One region of the Kitasatospora sp. NPDC085879 genome, then DNA from elsewhere that is predicted to be linked to it. Evidence: riboswitches for the same ligand, from Rfam matches in the RefSeq annotation. Region 1 holds a riboswitch; each other region holds the start of a gene.
The links. Region 1 has a riboswitch for cobalamin ahead of AB0P35_RS16415 (CbtB-domain containing protein). Riboswitches for the same ligand answer to the same signal wherever they lie in the genome.

Region 1 (4,268 bases):
GGTCGGTGGTCTGCGCCGACAGCACGGTGGCCACCAGCAGTTGGAACGGGTTGTCGAAGTCCAGCTCCGGGTGGGCGTAGGGGTAGACCTCCGCCAGTGCCCGGTTGATCCTCCGCGCCTGCCGCACCGTCGCCAGGTGCGTCTTCGGGAACGCTGCCTTCTTGAGCCCCGGCCCGCCCCGGGCCGCCGCGCCGCCACTCTTCGCCATGCTCATCAGACTACGGCTCACGCCGACGCGGGTCGCCCGGCTCGGCGAACTGCGGCGGTGGAAGTGCGGCGATGGAAGTGCGGGGGTGGCGGTGCGGCACGGGTCAGTGGTGCGCGGGTCGGTGGTGCGGTGGCGGCGCTCGTCGTCAGCACTGCCAGAGGAAGGCCGCGTGATCGCAGGGCTCGCAGGCGAAGGCGTACGCGCTGCCGCCGCCCCCGAAGTTCATCGCGGTGACGGGGTCGGGGCCCTCCTCGAGTTGGGCGGCGAAGGGCATCGGGCGGGCGCAGCCGGGGCATTCCGGCGTCTCGTCGTACTGCAGCCAGCCGGGTTCGCCGCCGAGTTGCCCGAGCGGTCGCCCGGGGGTGGGCCGGAGGCGGGCGCGGGCGTAGCCGGTACCGGGCGCCGGCTGGTGGGAGACGGCGCGGACGGCGCCGAGCAGTCGGGGGTCGTCGTCCTCGTCGGCGTGCTCGTCGAGGTCCGGCAGCGGCAGTGGCCGGGCGCCCTCGGCGGGCAGCAGGAGGGCCCGGTTGCCGCCTGCGCGCGGGCTCCATTCCTGGCAGCCGCCGGGGTTGTTCCGGCACATGAACAGGGCGAGCAGGCCCCGCCCGTCCGAGGCGCCGGTGCCGGCGTGCCGGCCGAGGTCGTCCAGCAGGATCTGGGCGAGGAACTGCATCGGGCCTTCGCAGGTCGCGCAGTGCGGCCAGGCCGTCCCGGCGGGCGCGAGGGGTGTCCCGCCGGTGCGGGTGAGCAGGGCGTCCGGTGCCACCGGGCCGGCGTCGGTCATCAGGATCGTCACGGCACGGCACCTTAGGGCCGGGCACCGACGCCGGGGACCGCCGGGCCGGACGGGTCGGCGGGATGTCAGAGCGGTCGGCCGCAGCCGAGGTTCCAACGGCCGGAGCGGCCGGAGAGGTGGGTGGCGGTGAGCGGGCGGACGTCGAGCCGCCAGAAGGCGGCGGGCGGGGCGCCGAGGGCGTGCACGGCGGCGGCGCGGACGGTGTCAGGTTCGACGACGGCGGTCACCGCCGGCGTGTCCTCGGGGAGGGCGGTCAGCCAGTCGGCGACCCGGTCCAGCAGGGCCCGGAGGGGTTCGCCGCCGTGCGGGGCGGCGGTGGAGTCGGCGAGCCAGCGGGCGAGTGCCTCGGGTTCGGCGGCGGCGACCTCGTCGAGGGTGCGGCCCCGCCAGCGGCCGGCGTCGCAGCCGGCCAGCGCGGGTTCGTCGACGGGCGCCGGCAGGCCGAGGGCCTCGGCGGTCTGCCGGCACCGGGGGGACGGGGAGACCAGGACGCGTCCGGCCGGCCGGAGGGTGCCGGCGGCGGCCTCGGCGGCGCGCAGGCCGTGGGCGTCGAGCGGGCCGCCGTCGTCGAAGCGGGCCTGCCGTGCGGCCTCGCTCATGGCCGCTGAGATCAATGTCACGCGCACTGCGGGTCCTCCCCCAACTCCATTGCCGGGCACGCGAGTCACCGCCGGCGGTCGGTCCTGTCGGGGCGTCCCCGGGCACCGGGGTGGTGAATGCGCCGTCCGCACGCCCTTGGCGGGCCCTGCGGCTGACGGTACCTTCTTGGCGATGTACGACGGCACGACGGAAGCCCGGTGAGACTCCGGCACGGTCGCGCCACTGTGTGCCGACGGTTCGCTCCTCGACGGGGCGGGCCGACGGTGAGTCAGACCCACTGCCGTCGTGTGTGCACCATCTAGCGGGACGCGAGTTCCCGAGGAGGTTCTGCCATGGCCCAGTCCGCCGCACCCGCGGTCGTCTCCCCCGTCGGCCAGTCCGCGCCGCTCTCCGTCAAGGCGATCCTGCCGTGGGCGGTGTTCTTCGGCATCCTGATGATGACCCTCATCTACTTCGTCGGCGCCGAACAGGGCGCCGTCTCCCTGATCTCCGGCGAGAACGTGCACGAGTGGGTGCACGACGGTCGTCACCTGCTCGGCTTCCCCTGCCACTGATGGGACGGGAACCGTGAACAACTCCACACCTGTCAGATCCCTGCTCGTCCGCGGCATGCTGGGCGGGCTGGGCGCAGCCGTGCCCGCCCTGCTGGTCGCCTACCTGCTCGGCGAGCCGCGGGTCGACGCCGCGATCGCCTTCGAGGAGTCCCAGCCCCACTCGCACGAGGGGGGCGTGGAACTGGTCAGCCGGTCGATGCAGTCCACGGCCGGTCTGGCGACCGGCATCCTGGTGTACGGCATCGCGCTGGGCGGCATCATCGCCCTGGCGTACTGCTTCGCGCTGGGACGGATCGGCCGGTTCGGTCCGCGGGCGACGGCGATGCTGGTCTCCGGCACCGGCCTGGTCGCGCTGTACGTCGTCCCCTTCCTCAAGTACCCGGCCAACCCGCCGGCGGTGGGCAATCCGGACACCATCGGGCAGCGCACCACGCTGTACTTCCTGATGATGCTGCTGGGGCTGCTGCTGACGCTGGCGGCGCTGGTCCTGGGGCGGCGGCTGGCGCCGCGGCTGGGCAACTGGAACGCCACGGTGGTGGCGGCCGCCGCCTTCGCGGTGGCGGTGGGGCTGGCGTACGCCTTCCTGCCGTCCTTCAACGAGGTGCCGGCGGACTTCTCGGCGACGCTGCTGTGGCAGTTCCGCCTGGCGACGCTGGCCGTGCAGGCCACCCTGTGGCTGGGCTTCGGCCTGCTCTTCGGCCACCTGGCGGAGCGTCTGCTGAACCCGAGGCCCGCTGCGGCGGCCGCGCCCGGCGCGGTGGCTTCGGCGGCCTGACGAGCAACCAAGGGGCGCGGGGAGCTGCGCGGTCCGGTAGTGGGTGACCGTACGGACTGCGCAGTTCCCCGCGCCCCTGTTCGCTCTGCCCGGGCCTTACGCGCCGAGGTGACGGCGGAGGAAGCGGAGGGCGGCCGCGTGGTCGTCCGGGCCGCCGGCCTCGTGGCCGTTGTAGCGCCAGACGTCGATCTCCTTCGGTCCGGCGTAGGCGTTGTGGGCGGCGAACACGGTGGACGGCGGGACGACCTGGTCCATGAGCGCGGCGGAGAAGCGGGCCGGGGCGGTGGCGCGGGCGGCGAAGTGGACGCCGTCCATGTAGGAGAGCGTGCGGTGCACCTGCTCGTCCCGGCCGCGGTGAGTCGCCAGGTAGTCGGCGATCTCGCGGAACGGGTGGGCGTCGGTGACGACCACGGCCCGCGGGAAGTCGCAGAGGAAGGGCACGTGGGCGACGACCGCGGCGAGGTCGGGGACGAGTCCGGCCGCGGCGAGGGCGGTGCCGCCGCCCTGGCTGTCGCCCATGACGGCGACGCGGTCCGGGTCGACCGCGGGCAGGGTGCGGACGGCGTCCACGGCGCGGACTGCGTCGGTGAACAGCCGCCGGTAGTAGTAGCCGTGCGGGTCCTCGATGCCGCGGGTCATCACTCCGGGGACCTGCGGCCCGGCGGGCCCTGAGTCGGGGGTGTCGCCGCGGCTCCAGACCGAGCCCTGGCCGCGGGTGTCCATCTGCAGGTGGGCGAAGCCGGCGGAGGCCCAGACGAGGTTCTCCAGGACGTGGCCCCGGCCGCCGCCGTAGCCGACGTACTGGACGACGGCGGGCAGCGGGCCGTCCGCGCCGCGGGGCAGCCGCAGCCAGGCCCGGACGGGTTCGCCCGCGTAGCCGGGGAAGGTCACGTCGAAGGTGTCGACGGTGGTGAGGCCGGTCGGCACGGGGACGGCGGTGGTCCCGGCGCCCGCGGCCCGGGCCTCGTCGAGAGTCCTGCGCCAGAAGGCGTCGAAGTCGGCGGGCTCGGTCTGGGTGCTGCGGTACGAGCGGAGTGCGTCCTCGGGCAGGTCGGTGTACAACGTCGACTCCTTCGGCCTGTGGTGCGTTCGGTCGTGGTCCACCTGCCCCGGCCTCGGCCGCCGCACTCCGGGGAAGCGGGTCCCGGGGTGCATGGGGCCGGGGCAGGTGGGGTCCGGGGGGCGGCTACCGCACGTCGAAGACGGGGTGCAGCCGGCGGGTGTGGTCGACCGTGCGGACGGGGCCGGTGAGCTCGACCGCGGCAGTGAGCCTCGGGTCGGTGCTGGAAGCGGCGAGGCGGAGCTCCAGGGCGCCGGGTTCGACGATCCGGCGGC
Region 2 (4,268 bases), on a different contig from region 1:
GTCGAGCCGGGCGGCCTGGATGAGCGTCCAGATCTGGGCGCGGATCGCGGGCAGCTTGGCCGGGTCCATCGCGGCGATCGTCGAGTACTCGTCGAGCAGCTGCTCCAGGCGCGCGATGTCGCCGTAGCTGTCGGCGCGGGCCATCGGCGGGACGAGGTGGTCGACCAGGGTGGCGTGGGCGCGGCGCTTGGCCTGGGTGCCCTCGCCCGGGTCGTTGACCAGGAAGGGGTAGATCAGCGGCAGGTCGCCCAGGACGGCGTCCGGGCCGCACTCGGCGGAGAGCGCGGCGGTCTTGCCGGGCAGCCACTCCAGGTTGCCGTGCTTGCCGAGGTGGATCACGGCGTGGGCGCCGAAGCCGCCGTCCTCCTGCGCGGCCTGGATCCAGCGGTAGGCGGCCAGGTAGTGGTGGCTCGGCGGCAGGTCCGGGTCGTGGTAGATCGCGACCGGGTTCTCGCCGAAGCCGCGCGGCGGCTGGATGAGGACGAGCAGGTTCCCGGAGCGGATCGCGGCGAGCACGATGTCGCCGTCCGGGTTCTGCGAGCGGTCGACGTAGAGCTCGCCGGGGGCCGGGCCCCAGTGCTCCTCGACCTGCTCGCGCAGCCCCTGCGGCAGCGTCGCGTACCAGCGCCGGTAGTCGGCGGCCGGGATACGGACCGGGTTGCGGGCGAGCTGGTCCTCCGTCAGCCAGTCCTGGTCGTAGCCGCCGGCCGCGATCAGAGCATGAATGAGTTCGTCACCCTCGTGCTTCATTGCTCGCCCGCTCGCCTCCGGGCCCTCCTGACCCGGCACCGACGGTCGTTGCTCCCTCGCTCCTTCGTCGCTCCCTCCCGCCTCCCTTTCGGCACCGGCGGGCCCTTCGGCTCGGGGTGACTCGTGGGAGGTGGAGGCCGTGTCCAGGCCGGGCAGATCGGTGCCCAGGTCCATGCCCTCCGCGCGGAGGCGGTGCAGCAGGCGCATCGCGCTGGCCGGGGTGTCCAGGCCGACCGCGTTGCCGACCCGGGCGTGCTTCGTCGGGTAGGCGGAGAGGACGAGGGCGAGACGGCGCTCCGCGGCCGGGGTGTGGCGCAGCCGGGCGTGCCGGACGGCGATGCCGGCGACCCGGGCCGCGCGCTCGGCGTCGGCGCGGTAGACGGTGAGGCCGTCCTCGTCGAGCTCCTTGAAGGAGAACGGCACGGTGATCAGCCGGCCGTCGAACTCGGGGACGGCGACCTGGGTGGCGGTGTCCAGCGGGGAGAGGCCGTCGTCGCTCGCCTCCCACTGGGCGCGCGACCAGGTCAGGCAGAGCGCCTGCAGGATCGGCCGGTCGAGGGCGGCGAGGGCGCCCGCGTCCCAGGCCTCCTCGTCGCCGCCGGCCTGGGCGTCGGCCGGGCGGGTGCCGCCCGCGGCGAGCACGGTGGTGACGATCGCGTCCGCCGTGCCCAGTTCGGCGAGCAGCTCGGGCTCGGCGCCGCGCAGTGAGGAGCAGTACAGCGGCAGGGCGCGGCCGCCCTGGTCCTCGATCGCGCCGCACAGCGCCTCGACGAAGGCGGTGTTCCCGCTCATGTGGTGGGCCCGGTAGTACAGCACGGCGACCAGCGGGCCGTCCGAGGTGCGGGCCTGACGCTCCAGCGGGCCCCAGGCGGGGGCCGAGGCGGGCGGCGCGAAGCCGTGGCCGGTGAGCAGCACGGTGTCGGAGAGGAACGCGCCGAGCTCGGCGAGGTTGGCCGGGCCGCCGTGCGCCAGGTAGGCGTGGGCCTCGGCGGCGATGCCGGCCGGGACGGTGGAGAGCTCCATCAGCTGGGCGTCCGGGGCCTGCTCGCCCGTCAGCACGACGACCGGGCGGGGGCCGGCGAGCAGCGCGTCCAGGCCGTCCTCCCAGGCGCGGCGGCCGCCCAGCAGGCGGACGACGACCAGGTCGGTGCCCTCGACGAGGGCGGGCAGGTCCTCGGCGGTGAGCCGGGCCGGGTTGCCGAGGCGGTAGCGGACGGGGCCCTGCGAGGCGCGGGCGCTCAGCAGGTCGGTGTCGGAGGTCGACAGCAGCAGGATCATGCGGAGGGCCTCCCGGCCTGGTCGGTGTTCCGGGGCGTGCGGCGGCGCACCGGGGCGCCGGACGGCAGCCCGGTGGGCGGGGCGGAGCGGGGTGCGGGGCACGAGGTGCGGCCGGCCGCCGGGTTCGCCGGAGTCACGGCGACGGCGGGCGGCGGCTCGGCGCGTCCGGGCGGGACGGCGGAGCCGGGCATGCGGCAGCGCACAGGTCGGGCCTTCCTCGGGGTCCGCGCCCCGGGCTGGTGGAGGACGGCGGGAGTTCCTGGCTCCACGGCTGAGCCGTGGTTACAGTGGCGGGACCGCACCGGATTTGCACCGGTTTCCTCCGCTTGCCGTCGCTGGCGTCGGACGATCCGCGCGGACCGTCCGGCAGCATCGTACGGGGTGCCGCCCTGCCGCGGGACAGCATGCGGACTGTGATCCAGGCGACGGGGCGGTCGGTCGGACAATCTGTATGCTCGCCGCCATGCCACCCACACCCGACCCCACCGGGGCGGGCTCCGCCGTGCCCGACCGGGACCGGTCGGACGCCTGCCCGGGGGCCCTTCGCCTGCACACCGCCGCCGACGGCGCGCTGGCCCGGGTCCGCCTGCCCGGCGGGATGCTGACCGGGCGTCAGGCACTGGCGCTGGCCGAGGCCGCGGAGGCGCTGGGTGACGGCGACCTGGAGATCACCTCGCGCGGCAACGTCCAACTGCGGGGCCTCGCTTCGGACTGCGGCGCCGAGCTCGCCGGGCGGCTGCGGGCCTCCGGCCTGCTGCCCTCCGACACCCACGAGCGGGTCCGCAACATCGTCGCCTCGCCCGGCCCCGGCGCGGGCCACGCCGATGTGCAGGCCTGGGCACGGGAGCTGGACGCGAGGCTCTGCGCGAGCCCGTGGGCGGTCGGCCTCTCCGGCAAGTTCCTCTTCGCCCTCGATGACGGCCGCGGCGACGTGGCCGCGCTGAACGCCGATGTGACATTGATCGCAGCGCCGGACGGCACCGCCCTGCTGCGCCTCGGCCGGGCGGCCACCGCGCGGCCCGTCCCGGCCGCGGAGGCCGTGACCGCCGCGCTCGCCGCCGCCCGGGACTTCCTGGACGCGGTGCGCGCCGCCGGCCGCAGCGCCTGGCACCTGCGGGAGGTGTCCGACCTGCTGCCGCCCGGCCCGGTCGGGCTCCCGGAGTTCGCCGGTGCGCCGCCCGCGCTCGGCGCGCTGCCCGGCGGCCTGTCGGTCGGGCTGCGCTTCGGCACGGCCGGTTCCGCCCGGTGGCGGGTGCTGGTCGATGCGGCCGCGGGGGAGCTGCGGCTCACCCCCTGGCGCGGGGTCGTGCTGCCCGGGGCGCCCGCCGACCGGCTCGCCGACCTGGCGGCGGCGGGATTCCGGACCGCGCCGGGTGCCGCCTGGGAACGTGCCACCGCCTGCACCGGCCTGCCCGGCTGCGGATCCTCCCGGGCCGACGTCCGGGCGGACGCCACCCGGGCACTGGAGGCGGCCCCGGCCGCGGGCCTGCCGGTGCACTGGTCGGGCTGCGAACGGCGCTGCGGCCACCCCGCCGGGCGATGGGTGGACGTGCTCGCCACCGGGCAGGGCTACCGGGTGACGCCGGTCGGGACACCGGCACCGTCGGCGGATGTGACGCCGGTGGAAGTGACGACGGAAGAGATGGCCGAGGCGGTCGCCGAGGCCCGGAGGATCACGTGATCGAGTACGAGAAGGACGGCGCCGCCATCTACCGGCAGTCCTTTGCCACCATCCGGGCCGAGGCCGACCTGGCCGCCCTGCCCGCCGACGTCGCCCAGGTCACGGTGCGGATGATCCACGCCTGCGGCATGACCGACCTGGTCGAGGACCTGGTGTACTCGCCCGGCGTGGTCGCCTCGGCCCGCAAGGCGCTGCACGCCGGCGCGCCGATCCTCTGCGACGTCAACATGGTCGCCAGCGGCGTCACCCGAAAGCGGCTGCCCGCCGACAACGAGGTGGTCTGCACCCTCACCGACCCCTCGGTGCCCGACCTCGCCAAGAAGATGGGCAACACCCGCAGCGCCGCCGCCATGGAGCTGTGGCTGCCCCGGCTGGAGGGCGCCGTGGTCGCCGTCGGCAACGCGCCGACCTCGCTGTTCCGGCTGCTGGAGATGATCGAGGCGGGCGCGCCCCGCCCGGCCGCGGTGATCGGCGTGCCGGTCGGCTTCATCGGCGCCGCCGAGTCCAAGCAGGCCCTGGCCGAGCACCCGTCCGGCCTGGAGCACCTGGTGGTGCGCGG
Region 3 (4,268 bases), on a different contig from region 1:
GGGCACCTCGCCGTCGTTGCGGTAGCCGTGCGCGGTGGCGGCCTCGTAGGAGGCGGTGGAGCCGGCCGGCACCAGGTGGTCGCGGCCGTCCAGGGTGAGGGTGAGTTCGCCCTCCTCGACCCGGGCGATCTCCACGGTGCCGACGGGGTGCGGGTCGGAGCCGTGCCCCTCGCCCGGCAGGATCAGCCACTCCCAGAGCTCCAGCGGGCCGGGCGCCTCGATGCCGTTGAGCAGCACCCCGGTGCCGCCCTTGGCGCCGGCCCACAGCTGCACCGCCTCGGCGTCCGACACGATCCGCACGGTGGAGGTCTCGTCGTAGTCGAGCAGCCGGGCGATCGAGACGCCGAGGGCGTCGGCGAGCCGGACGACCGTGCCGACGCTGGGGTTGGTCCGCCCCTGCTCGATCTGCACGATCATGCCGCGGCTCACCCCTGAGCGGGCGGCGAGCGCATCGAGGGTGTGGCCGCGGTCGGCGCGCAGCCGCTTGAGGTTGCGGGCCAGGGCCTGGGTGATCAGGTCGGGGTCGGGCATGTCAGTGTCAGTCCAATGAATTGATTCGTCCGGTTCACTCTGTTGACCTAAGCTGCTGGGGCACGACGAGTCCACTCGACCGTACTCCGGAGTCCATTGTGTTGTCCCAGATCCTCGCTCTCACCGCCAGCCTGCTCTGGGGCATGGCCGACTACGGCGGCGGCGCTCTGACCCGCCGGCTGCCCGCGCTGACCGTCGTGGTGGCCTCGCAGGCCGCCGCGGCGCTGCTGCTCGTCCCGGCCGTGCTCGTGACCGGCGGCCCGGGCGTGTCCGGCGCCGGCCTCTGGTACGCGGTGGCGGCGGGCGTGATCGGGCCGTTCGCGATCCTGGCCTTCTACCGGGCGCTGTCGCTCGGGCCGATGGGCGTGGTCTCGCCGCTCGCGACCGTCGGTGTCGCGGTGCCGGTGGGCGTCGGCCTGCTGCTCGGGGAGCGCCCGGGGCCGGCGCAGGCCGCCGGGATCGCGGTCGCCGTGCTCGGGGTCGCCCTCGCGGGCGGGCCGCGGCGCGGCGGCGGCGCGGTGACGGCTCGGGTCCTGGTGCTCACCCTGGGGGCGGCCGTCGGCATGGGCACCGTGATGGCGCTGATCGCCCAGGCCTCCGCCGGCGGAGGGCTGCTGTCCGTGCTGTGCGTGCAGCGGCTGTGCAACGTGGCGGTGGGCGGCGCCGTCCTGCTGGCCGCGCGGCGCGGTCGCCCGTCGGCCGGGGCCGGCGGGGCGGGCGGCGTGCTGCGCGGCCTGCCCGCACTGACCGCGGTCGGGGTGGCCGACGTCGCCGCCAACGCGGCCTTCGCCGCGGCCTCGCACCGCGGCTCGGTGGCCGTGGCCGCCGTGCTGGCCTCGCTCTACCCGGTGGTCACCGCGGTGATGGCCCGCGGGCTGCTCAAGGAGCGGCTGCGGCGCGTCCAGGTGCTCGGCGCGGGCCTCGCGGTGGCCGGCACGCTGCTGCTGGCGGCGGGCTGACGCCCCGTCCGCCGCCCGGCGCTGCGGGCGGCCCGCCATGTCAGGCCGCCCGCTCGGGCGCCCAGCGCTTCTCCACCCCGGCGATCCGCCAGTAGCCGATCGCCGCCGCCCAGACCACCACGAAGAGACCGACGATGACGAAGCCCACGTTGTCCAGGCTGAGTCCGGCGATCCAGCCGGTCACCGGGTCGGCGAGGCCGAGCTTGTCGTGCAGCACGGCGACCAGCTCGATGGTGCCGATGACGAAGGCCACCGCGATCGACAGGCCGGTGATGGCGAGGTTGTAGAAGACCTTGCGGACGGGGTTGGAGAACGCCCACTGGTAGGCGAAGTTCATGAACGTGCCGTCCAGGGTGTCGAACAGGCTCATGCCGGCGGCGAACAGCAGCGGCAGGCAGACGATCGCGTACCAGGGCAGGCCGGCCGCGGCGCCCGAGCCGGCCATCACCATCAGCGTCACCTCAGTGGCGGTGTCGAAGCCCAGTCCGAGGACCATGCCGACCGGGAACATCTGGCCCGGCCGGGAGATCGAGCGGGTGGCGCGGCGCAGGACGCGGTTCATCAGTCCGCGCGAGTCGAGCTGCCGTTCCAGCTCCGCCTCGTCGTAGGAGCCGGCCCGCATCGCCCGGAAGACCCGCAGGATGCCGAGCAGCGCTGCCAGGTTGAGCGCGGCGATGAGGTAGAGGAAGGCGCCGGAGGCGGTGGTGCCGATGGCGCCCAGCACCTGGTGGGCGGTCGACCCGTCGTCCATCAGCACCCCGGCGAGCTGGGCGCCGCCCGCGACCAGGGCGGCCATCAGCACCACCATCGAGGAGTGCCCGAGGGCGAACCAGAAGCCCACCGAGACCGGGCGCCGGCCGTCCGCCATCAGCTTGCGGGTGGTGTTGTCGATCACCGCGATGTGGTCGGCGTCGAAGGCGTGCCGCATGCCCAGGGTGTAGGCGGTGATGCCGAGTCCGGCGCCGAACACCTGGGTGCCGACCTCGTACCGCTCCGGGACGACCAGCAGGAACAGGGTGCCGAAGGCCGCCACGTGCATCGCCAGGATGACGGCCAGCAGGCCGGCCGTGCGAAGGGTGTCCTCCCGCCGCCAGCGGAAGGCGGGCAGGCCGGGGGCGGTCGGCGGCGCGGCCGTACCGGTGGCGGGCAGGGTCATGCGGTTCACGCTCCAGCACCTCGTGGAATGACGTCGTGAGGTGCCGTGGCCGGTCTCCTGGCTCACGGGGAGGTTCCTGTGGTGCCCGTACCCGGCCTTCCCGGGCGCGCTCCGGCGCCCAGTGACCCGCGAGGGGTACGGATTGACTCCCCGTTCACAGTGGCGAGGGCCGCTCCGGACTCGGACCCGCAGGTCCTGCACCGGTCTTCCCGAGCACCACGGCTGTTCCACCGTAGAGGTGACGGAGCGACAGCTGCAAGCCTGCAGACCTGCGCAGGTGTCGCAGATCACGGCCGGACGGCCTGCGAGAATGCCGCCATGCACCTCGTCCCTGCCGACCGCGTCGGCCAGCGCAGCATCGACGGCCACCGGGTCTGCGAGGCGATCGCCGGGATCGGCGACACCGGGCAGGTCCGGGCCTGGGCCGAGCGGTTCGGCCTGCTCGCCGACCCGGGGCGGCTCTCCCTGCTGCTCGCGCTGCACACCACCGGGCCGCTCGCCGTCACCGATCTGGCGCTGGCGACCGGGATGCGCGATCCGGCGGTCTCCCAGGCGCTGCGGCTGCTGCGCGCGGCGGGTGTGGTCGAGGGCGAGCGGGACGGGCGGGTGGTCCGCTACCGGCTGACCGACCCGGCGGTCGCGGAGGTCCTGGAGCACGGCGTGCTGGGGCGGGCCGAATGAGCCCGCGCACGGAATGAGCTCTTCCTGACGATTTGTCAGCTCGACGGGGGGTCAGCTTCAGCCAAGTTTTCTTGTCATGTCACCTCGAAGCCGTTCCGGTGGCCCATGCTTCCGGAGGCGGTCCGTCCGGCCCGCCGTTCCCAGGCTCCTGACGAGGAGACACCCCTTGAAGCTTCGCCGTACGTTCGCCGTGGGGCTGCTGGCCGCGGCCGCCACCCTGCTCCCCGCGCACCAGTCCGGCGCCGCCACCGGCGGCGGGCTGCCGTTCGGTTCGGCCACCGCCGTCGGGATCCACAACACCTACGACCCGGCCGCCTTCCCCTTCCTCGCGCAGAGCCTGGACACCGGCACCGGCATGATCGAGCTGGACGTCTGGACGGACACCATCACCAAGGAGTGGAAGGTCAGCCACTCCAACCCGCTGGGCAACGCGAACAACTGCACCGCCGCCACCACCCCCGCCCAGCTGTACAGCGGTGGCGCCAACAAGAACCTCGAGTACTGCCTCGACGACCTGCGGATCTGGCTCGCCGCCCACCCGTCGAGCGGCCCGCTGATGGTCAAGCTGGAGCTCAAGGGCGGCTTCGCCGCCAACCGCGGCATGGGCCCGGCCCAGCTCGACAGCCTGATAGCCGCCCACCTCGGCAGCGCCGTCTTCCGCCCCGCCGACCTGCTCGCCAAGCCCGGCGGCGGCAGCTACCCGAACCTCGACGAGGCCGCGAAGGCCGGCAACTGGCCGAGCCGCGACGCGCTCGCCGGCCGCGTGCTGGTGGACGTCATCCCCGGCACCGTGGAGGAGGGCAACCCCTTCGACACCCTGCACACCGACGTCGAGTACAGCCGCTACCTGCGCGACCTCGCCGCCGCCGGCAAGGCCGGCCAGGCACAGGTCTTCCCGGTGGTGCACGGCGCCGTCTCCGGCGACCCGCGCAACGCCTACG

Region 2: another riboswitch for cobalamin. It lies ahead of cobN (cobaltochelatase subunit CobN); the one in region 1 lies ahead of AB0P35_RS16415 (CbtB-domain containing protein).
Region 3: another riboswitch for cobalamin. It lies ahead of AB0P35_RS10885 (HoxN/HupN/NixA family nickel/cobalt transporter); the one in region 1 lies ahead of AB0P35_RS16415 (CbtB-domain containing protein).

Annotation. Positions count from the first base shown of each region.
Region 1 covers NZ_JBFBJZ010000018.1:86,999-91,266, reverse strand. The annotation lists gene nth (endonuclease III) at 1-208, opposite strand, end outside; gene AB0P35_RS16425 (DUF1963 domain-containing protein) at 354-1,004, opposite strand; gene AB0P35_RS16420 (histidine phosphatase family protein) at 1,070-1,603, opposite strand; cobalamin riboswitch at 1,743-1,904, shown strand; gene AB0P35_RS16415 (CbtB-domain containing protein) at 1,937-2,158, shown strand; gene AB0P35_RS16410 (CbtA family protein) at 2,172-2,933, shown strand; gene AB0P35_RS16405 (acetylxylan esterase) at 3,030-3,995, opposite strand; gene AB0P35_RS16400 (glycoside hydrolase family 3 N-terminal domain-containing protein) at 4,120-4,268, opposite strand, start outside.
Region 2 covers NZ_JBFBJZ010000009.1:47,876-52,143, reverse strand. The annotation lists gene cobN (cobaltochelatase subunit CobN) at 1-2,028, opposite strand, end outside; cobalamin riboswitch at 2,259-2,407, opposite strand; gene AB0P35_RS09550 (cobalamin biosynthesis protein CobG) at 2,492-3,709, shown strand; gene AB0P35_RS09545 (precorrin-8X methylmutase) at 3,706-4,268, shown strand, end outside.
Region 3 covers NZ_JBFBJZ010000010.1:139,676-143,943, forward strand. The annotation lists gene AB0P35_RS10875 (helix-turn-helix domain-containing protein) at 1-531, opposite strand, end outside; gene AB0P35_RS10880 (DMT family transporter) at 633-1,490, shown strand; gene AB0P35_RS10885 (HoxN/HupN/NixA family nickel/cobalt transporter) at 1,531-2,646, opposite strand; cobalamin riboswitch at 2,676-2,882, opposite strand; gene AB0P35_RS10890 (metalloregulator ArsR/SmtB family transcription factor) at 2,965-3,327, shown strand; gene AB0P35_RS10895 (phosphatidylinositol-specific phospholipase C domain-containing protein) at 3,494-4,268, shown strand, end outside.